Regions from separate parts of the Brevibacillus agri genome, predicted to be linked through region 2. Evidence: riboswitches for the same ligand, from Rfam matches in the RefSeq annotation. Region 2 holds a riboswitch; the other holds the start of a gene.

Region 1 (4,421 bases), 2.2 Mb from region 2:
CGCCAGCGCGATCTGCTCGCACACTTCCTGACGGGAGACGTCGTCGCGCACGAACGACCAGTTTAAAATCGTGGAAGGACCTGTCAGCATCCCTTTCACTGGTTTATCCGTCAACGACTTGGCATATACGCTCTCCTTGACCGTCATCGGGGAGACGAACTGCACGTCGCCGTAAATGACCGGCGGTTTGACGCAACGGGAGCCGTACGACTGCACCCAGCCGTTTTTCGTGAAAACGAAGCCGTCGAGCTTTTCTCCGAAATATTCCACCATGTCTGTCCGCTCGAACTCGCCGTGCACCAGCACATCCAGGCCGATCTGTTCCTGAATGGCGATCCACTCGCGGATTTGCTCCTGAATGAACGCATCGTACTGTTCGACGGTCCAGTTTCCTTTTTTGAACTGCTGTCTGGCCTGGCGAACTTCTGTCGTCTGCGGGAAGCTGCCGATCGTCGTCGTTGGCAGCAGCGGAAGCTTCCACGTCGCCTGCTGAATCTCGCGACGCTCGTGGAACGGCACTGCCCGCTTCGCCGCTGTCGACGCCAGCGCTTTTCTCGCCTCCTGCACTTCCTGGCGGTTCCGTGCCGGAGATTGGGCCAAGCGCTGCAAGTCTTTCTCGTTCTGGGCGATTTCCTTCGAGATAACATACTTTCCATATTGGAAACCTTGGACTAATAAGCGCACTTCAGCCAATTTCTCATCGGCAAACGCCAATGCGACGCGCACTTCTTCCGGCAAATCGGTTTCGTCTTCGACGGTAACCGGAACGTGCAGCAGGCTGCTCGACGGCTGAACCCATACCCGCTCTGGGGCTACTACGGTGCACAACGTTTTGACCAACTCCCACTTTTCCTCCAGGGCCGAGCGCCAAATGTTGCGTCCGTCGATGACCCCGGCGCCGAGCACTTTGTCTTGCGGAAAACCGTGCGTCGTCAAGTTGGCCAGGTTCGCTGTTTTCCCGTGAACAAAATCAAGGCCCAAACCGTGGACAGGCAGTTCAATCAGCTCCTCGTACCAGTCCACCGCTTCAAAGTACGTCTGCACCATCAGCTTCAGGTGCGGCAGCGCCTGGCTGAACTGCTCGTACACGCGACGAATGAGCACTTTGTCTTGCCCGGTAAGATCGAGGACAAACGCAGGCTCGTCGATCTGCACCCACTCGACGCCGTGCAGTTCCAACTCGCGAAGGACGTCCACGTACAGCGGCACGATCTGATCGACGACGCGTTCAAATTCGTCTTTGGCATACCCTTTGGACAGCTTGACAAACGTGTACGGCCCGACGATGACAGGCTTGCCGGCGATCCCTAGCTGATCTCTCGCCTCCAGGTACGCTTGCAGCGGCCTGTTTTCCGTCAAGACAGGCGTGCGCTCGCCGAACTCGGGGACGATATAGTGGTAGTTCGTGTTGAACCACTTGGTCATTTCGCTGGCGACCGCGTCTTTGTTGCCGCGCGCCATCGCAAAATACGTAGCCAGCGGCACCGGACCGCCCGCATACGCGAACCGCTTCGGAATCAGGCCGAACATGACCGCCATGTCGAGCATGTGGTCGTAGAAAGTAAAGTCGTTGACCGGAATCCAGTCGATCCCCTTTTTTTGTTGTTTGACCAGGTGCTGCTTGCGAATTTGCTCCATTTGCGCAAGGAATGTCGTCTCGTCGAGTTTCCCCGCCCAAAAAGCTTCCAGTGCCTTTTTCCACTCGCGATCTTTGCCGATCCGCGGATATCCCAAGTTGCTGCTTTTCATTTGCTTCCTCTCCATCCTTTGCGATCATTTTTTCGATTTCGCCCAATAAAAAAGGCATCTCCAACGATCAGAAAGAACGTTAGAAATGCCAAATAAACACTGAGATCACAGCATCCTAACACCTCCCTATCTCCCGTAGGTTAAGCAGTGTTGTCGAAACAGGCAGGTCTCCTGACTTGAGGATCATGATCTGCACAACGCCTTCCCAGTCAGCTCGACCAGTGGCCAAAAGTTGTGCAAACTCCCCTCATACAGTGGCGGGACCGTGTCGGATTCTCACCGACTTCCCTTTTCATCCTTGCGCCGATATTCATCGCCAAGGAACCTGTCTCCACTCATATGAAATTGTCGGTATGAGTGCATGTGCCCCAAAAATGGGCGGGACACACCTTTCTTCATACAGTAACACGTAAACCAGTTTTTGTCATGCTAAACTATTTCCACTTTGCAAACTGATGTCAACGTTCAGGCTGCTTCCTCATAATGCCTGTCCTATTGCTTGGTCAGGCGAAGCTCACGCGCGCGCAGCGATGGTTTGCGCATCAAATAAACGAGGTAGCCGCCAACGCCCCCGATCAATGCAGGCAGCAGCCAGCCCAGGCCGATCGTGTACATCGGCAAGTAGCGGGAAAAGACGTCGTTGATCGCCGCAAGCTCGACCCCGGCAGCATTCAGCCCGTCAAACAGGCTGACGAGAAACGTACCGAACAAGCTGCCTTGATACACCTCTGGCCGACCGCCAAACCCTTGATGCAAAAACGTCAAAAAGATCAGCGAGATGGCGATTGGGTACATCGTCGTCAAAATCGGAACAGACACCTTGATGAGCGCAGTCAACCCGATATTGGCGACGAGCGTACTGAACACAGCCAAAATGACGGCAAACTTTTTATACGAAATGCGCGGAAACATCGCGTGGAAATACGACGAGCACGCCGTAATCAATCCGACGCTGGTCGTCAGGCACGCCGCAGTAATCATCAGGCCGAGCAGCAGGCCGCCGTAAGAACCGAAGTAATAATTCGACACTTTGGCCAAAATTTGCGCCCCGTTTTCCAAATGGCCGAGCTTTTCCACGCTGGAAGCGCCCATGTAGGCAAGCACCGAGTAGAAAAACGCCAGGAGCGCACCCGCAATCAGCGTTGCTTTGGCGCACGTCAGCAAAATTTGCTTTTTCGACGTAACCCCTTTTTCCTTGATCGCATTGACGATGATGATGCCGAATACAAACGCCCCGAGCGCGTCCAGCGTCAAATAGCCGTCCTGGAATCCTTTGAAAAACGCCTTGGACTGGTAATCGCCCACTGGCGCTTGCAGCTCGCCAATCGGATACACAATCGCCGTCAGGACGATGATGCCGATAAACGTCAGCTTCATCGGTGTCAAGACTTTTCCGACTACATTGATAATTTTTCCTGGATTGAGCGACAACAGGCAAGCGAGCGTGAAGAACAAGACGGTAAACACAATCAACGGCAAAGGCCCGGCCTGCTCGGACAAGAACGGCTTGATCCCGATCTCAAACGAAACATTCCCGGAGCGCGGAATCGCAAAAAACGGCCCGATCGCCAAATAGAGCAAAATCGTGAAAACAAGACCGAACAGCGGGTGCACACGGCTTGCGAGCGAACGCAAATCGTCTTTACCTGAATACACCAACGCTGTAATTGCCAAAAGTGGCAAGCCAACCCCTGTCACGAGAAAACCGGCGTTGGCTTCCCAGACGTTCGTTCCCGCCATCTGTCCCAGCATCGGTGGAAAAATCAGGTTGCCTGCTCCGAAAAACAGCGCAAACAGCATAAATCCGATGATGACGATAAACGAATATGAAACTTTTTGAAGCATGACAAAAACCTCCTGTGAGTAAGAACGAAGGGCCTTGTAAGGAACCCTCAGATTAGTGAAAAAATTCACGAAGTCTAGCGGCTCGTCCAGCCTCCAGCCAAACTGGATAACACTGGATTCATTGTCAGATAAATCAGTCCTCCAGACGCATGACACGATGATTCTGCGACTCTCGTCACTGCCGCTTTGCTGTTCCAGCCTAAGCCCAACTCGGCTCGACCGGATGGCAATCAAAAGAGCCGACACATCATTTATTTATAACATAAATATGAATGAAAAGGTATTTTAAAATGAAGAATTCTTTTATTCCTTTCTATAAAAGATTCTTGATCGAGAAAATCTCACAGGAAGGAATGTGGGCAACTCATCCGCTACTTCGCGCGCGCCTGTGCATGCGCGCCGCTCGCCCCTTTTCGCGTAACGGGCACGACAAAAAGGCTGCCGTCTGTAGACAGCAACCCTTTTAAACGATCGTTTAACTTTTTTACTCAAAGCGAAAATCGTCATCCGTCAGCGGCTCGACGTTGAGCGTGCGGACGTAGCCATTGCCTTTTTTCGAGAAGAAATCATGCTGCTTCGTGTGCGTGCGAATCCCGTTCAAGACGATCGGGTTGACTTCCTCCTCGGGGAAAAACGGCTCCAGCCCCAGATTCATCAACGCTTTGTTCGCGTTGTATCGCACGTAGGCCAACACCTCGTCCGCCAGGCCAATCTCTGTGTACAAGGAGACAGTGTACTCCTCTTCGTTTTGGTGCAGCTCGTGCAATAGCGCGTACAGCTCCTCTTTGACCGTCGCCTGCTCCACGACGCTGAGCCGCTGGTACACT
Region 2 (4,421 bases):
TGCTGAAAGTCCAGCAAAACTGGCCGCGAATCAACGAAGCCGCATCGGTTATCATCGGCATGGAAGACAAGCTGCCGACAATCGAGCAGGCGGTCGGGCGCATTGCCGAGCTCGATCAAAACTTCGGCAAAGTCGCAAGCGCGGTCACCACGGCCACAGAGAAGGCCAGTCAGGCAATTGAGATTGTTTCGGCGGCTCAAAACGCCCTGCCGCGCATTGCCGAGCTGACGGACAAAGGAGCCGATTTGGCCGATCAACTGAATCGGTTTTTTGCAACCCATGACGGCGCATGGGACACAATCGCGCCGCTGATTAAGCAAAATCTCCTGCTGGCCCAGCAAGCTGCCGATGCGCTTGCGCAGCTTACAGACAGGCTTTTGCAGCTCAATCCGGAGCGCTTGCCGACAGCAGAAGAGGTTCATGCCGTCCAGGACAGGCTGTCCCGAGTCGTGCGCGTGCTGGAACATACCGCAGCGCTGGCCGACAAGCTGAACGGCTACATCCCCGGACAGCCGCTGGACCGTTTGTCAGAGCGGCTGCACGGGCTCGAGGACAGGATGAATCGGCAAATCGAAATTCTCGGCACGATTGCAGACGCGCTGGAAAACGGGAAAAAGCCAGCGCGAGACTTGGTCGAGAGCCTGAACGAACTGTCGAAAAACACGAGCGCGGAACTGGGCGATATTCTCGGGCGCTACGATAGCGAAATCGTTCCGAAAATCGAGGAAGGCATTGAAAAGCTGAAGACGATCACGGGAACGTCCGCCGAGCTTTTGCACAAAGCGCAGGAAAAGCTCCCGGATATCGAGACGATTCTCAAGGAAACGAAGGCAGGTCTGGAGCTTGGCCTGGCAGAGCTGAAACGAATCGAGCAGGAGCTGCCGCAAATTCAGGCGCGGGTTCACGAGTTGGCGCAAACGCTGCAAGCGAAGTCGGACGCTTTTGCCAAAGCGATTCGCACGGCGGCTCCGTTCTTGAAGGAAAACTTGCCAGCCATCGGGCAAAAGCTCGACCAGGCGGCGGCATTCATTCGCAACGATTTGCCGCAGGCGGAAGCGGAACTTGTGAAGCTGGCTGATTTTGTGCGCAACAAGCTGCCGGAGGTGGAGAACGGCGTCCACAGAGTGGCGGCGCTGGTTCGCGACGATTTGCCCAAGCTGGAGAGCGCGATTTCGCAGGCGGCAGACAAGCTGAGAGAGGTAGAGGCGAACAACAACTTCGCCGATCTCGCCAAGCTTTTGCGCGGGGATATTCAAAAAGAGAGCGAATTTCTCGCCAGCCCGGTGCAGATCAAGGAAAACCGCAAATACCCGATCCCGAACTACGGCTCGGCGATGTCTCCGTTTTACGGCGTCCTGTCGCTATGGGTCGGGGCCACGCTGCTGATTTCCCTGCTCAAGCCGGATGCGGAAAATCCGGATGGCCGCTACAAGCCGTACCAGCTTTATTTGGGCCGCTTGGGCACGTTTGTGACGATCGGTCTGCTTCAGGCATTGTGCATTACGCTTGGAGACATTTACATTCTGGAAGCTTATGTTGCGGATAAAGTCCCGTTTGTGCTTTTCGCGATGCTCGTCAGCATGGTATTCGTCACGATCACGTACACGCTGCTGTCCGTATTCGGCAACGTGGGCAAAGGCATCGCGATCATTTTCATGGTGTTCCAGTTTTCCAGCTCGGGCGGGACGTTCCCGATCAGCATGACCGCTCCCTTTTTCCAGGCATTGAATCCGTTCATGCCGTTCACCTACGCGATCAGCTTGCTGCGGGAGGGCGTAGGCGGGGTGCTTTGGGAGACGGCGATCCGGGATATTCTCTTTCTGTTCGGTTTCATCGGAATCAGCCTGTTCATCGCGCTTGCCTTGAAGCGTCCGTTGAGCGGTCTGATTCAAAAATCGATGGAGAATGCCAAGAAGACAAAAATTATCGGGTAAGCCATCAGTAACCAGCCAATCATCGTTATTGGCTGGTTTTTTCGTGTGCGTTCAATCGGGTTACCCAATTTTTAGGAAAGAATCCAATTGTTAATTTTCTGAATCGGTGGTATATTCGAGACAAACTAAATACGTGTACAAACAGGTGCAGATAAATTCACCATCTTTTATCTGCTTAAAAGGGAAGTTCGGTTAGAATCCGACGCTGTCCCGCAACTGTAATTGGGAGCGATTCGAAGATGCCACTGTTTTCGCCAGCCGAAAATGGGAAGGTTCGAAAAGCGATGAACATAAGCCAGGAGACCTGCCTGTTTGAGCACAACATCAATACCTACGAGGATAGGGGGTGTTAAGTGCGAAATGGATAGGCGTGTTTTTGATTTGGACAATCAGCATGCTTATTTGAGTATTCATTCGCCTCTTAACAACTTCTGCGGAAGTTGTTTTTTTGTGCGGATTTTCAGGAGGGTACGTGACGGATGAGCGATTTTTTGTTTGGAACGGTTGAGTATTTTACCAACGATTTTCAGGCGTGCATTATGAACAACTTGACGATAGAGAACCCGAGCGTTATCAAGGCGCATTACTCGAAATTAAAAGACGAGGTCATCAGGCGATCAGACAGTCCAGCGGATCAAGAAAAGCTTTTGCAAAATCTCGACAAGGCTTATCAACGTCTAAAGATCAACCTATTTGGGGCGGAGGATGAGGAACATGGGAGTTGAAGAAAAGTTTTTTCCAGGTCTGGAAGGGGTAGTGGCTGCGGAAACGAGCATTTCCTTTCTGGATACGAAGCAAGGAGAAATCGTCATCAAAGGGTACGACTTGATCGAGCTGTCCAAAGCGTACCGTTACCTGGATATCGTCCATCTTTTGCTGGAGGAAGCGCTGCCGAACGAGGAACAAAAGCGGGCGGTAGAAGAGAAGCTGAAGAGCGAGTACGACATCCCGAGAGAAGTGTTCGACATGCTCAAGCTGCTGCCGGAAAAAACGCATCCGATGGACGGCTTGCGGACGGGGCTGTCGGCGCTGGCCGGCTATGACAGTCACCTCGACAACTGCTCGCCGCAAGCCAACAAGGAGCGGGCCTACAAGCTGCTCGGCAAAGTGCCGAACATCGTCGCCAACAGCTACCGCGTGATTCAAAAAGCCGAGCTGGTGGCACCGTTGCCGGAGCTGTCGTACAGCGCCAATTTTCTCTACATGATTACGGGCAAAATCCCGTCTGCCTTCGAAGAGGCCATCTTCGACCGATCCCTGGTTTTGTACAGCGAGCACGAAATGCCCAATTCGACCTTTACGGCGCGGGTGATCGCCTCCACTTTGTCGGATTTGTACGGGGCATTGACCGGAGCGGTCGCTTCGCTGAAAGGAAACTTGCACGGCGGAGCAAACGAAGCGGTGATGCACATGCTGCTTGAGGCAAGCTCGGTCGAGGAATTTGAGCAATTGCTGGAGTCCAAGCTGGCCAACAAAGAGCGGATTATGGGATTCGGCCACCGCGTGTACATGAAAAAGATCGATCCGCGTGCCCTCATGATGAAGGACGCCTTGAGGCAACTGTGCGACGCCAAAGGAGACGACCTGCTGTATCAGATGTGCGAAGCCGGAGAGAAAATCATGGAGTGCGAGAAGGGCATTTACCCGAATCTCGATTATTACGCCGCTCCGGTGTACTGGATGCTCGGGATTCCGATTCCGCTGTACACCCCGATCTTTTTCAGTGCGAGAACAGTAGGGCTGTGCGCGCATGTGATCGAGCAGCATAAACACAACCGCCTGTTCCGGCCCCGGGTCAACTACATCGGCCAACGCCGCGCGTAAATCCAAAAAGAGAAAGGAATGATTCGCATGCTGAAAATGAATGAACGGACAAAAACAGACCAGTTGCTGGAGGAAATCGCAGACTATGTGCTGACGAAGGAGATTACGAGTGAAGAAGCGTTCCAGACCGCACGCTACGTGCTGCTGGATACGCTCGGATGCGGCATTTTGGCTCTGTCCTATCCGGAGTGCACGAAGCTGCTCGGGCCGATCGTGCCTGAAACCGTCGTTCCGAACGGTTGCCGTGTACCGGGAACCTCGTACGTGCTTGACCCGGTGCGCGGAGCGTTCAATATCGGTTGCATGATCCGTTGGCTCGATTACAACGATACGTGGCTGGCCGCAGAGTGGGGGCATCCGTCGGACAACCTCGGCGGTATTTTGGCAGTAGCCGATTATTTGAGCCGCGTACGCCTGGCAGAAGGAAAAGAACCGCTCGTCGTGCGCGATGTGCTGGAAATGATGGTGAAAGCGCACGAAATCCAGGGTGTGCTCGCTTTGGAAAACAGCCTGAACCGCGTCGGCCTGGATCACGTGCTGTTCGTCAAAATCGCCACAACGGCTGTCGTGACGAAGATGCTGGGCGGCGGCCGGGAAGAAATTATCAACGCTTTGTCCAATGCGTGGATCGACAATTCCGCCTTGCGCACCTATCGTCACGCG

What was found. Region 2 has a riboswitch for cobalamin ahead of BA6348_RS03575 (hypothetical protein). Riboswitches for the same ligand answer to the same signal wherever they lie in the genome.
Region 1: linked by a shared signal. The riboswitch ahead of metE (5-methyltetrahydropteroyltriglutamate--homocysteine S-methyltransferase) and the one ahead of BA6348_RS03575 (hypothetical protein) in region 2 are both predicted to bind cobalamin.

The regions. Positions count from the first base shown of each region.
Region 1 is NZ_CP026363.1:2,901,190-2,905,610, reverse strand. It holds gene metE (5-methyltetrahydropteroyltriglutamate--homocysteine S-methyltransferase) at 1-1,749, opposite strand, end outside; cobalamin riboswitch at 1,894-2,093, opposite strand; gene brnQ (branched-chain amino acid transport system II carrier protein) at 2,242-3,594, opposite strand; gene nrdF (class 1b ribonucleoside-diphosphate reductase subunit beta) at 4,079-4,421, opposite strand, start outside.
Region 2 is NZ_CP026363.1:671,926-676,346, forward strand. It holds gene BA6348_RS03570 (YhgE/Pip domain-containing protein) at 1-1,934, shown strand, start outside; cobalamin riboswitch at 2,061-2,260, shown strand; gene BA6348_RS03575 (hypothetical protein) at 2,414-2,659, shown strand; gene mmgD (citrate synthase) at 2,649-3,758, shown strand; gene BA6348_RS03585 (bifunctional 2-methylcitrate dehydratase/aconitate hydratase) at 3,786-4,421, shown strand, end outside.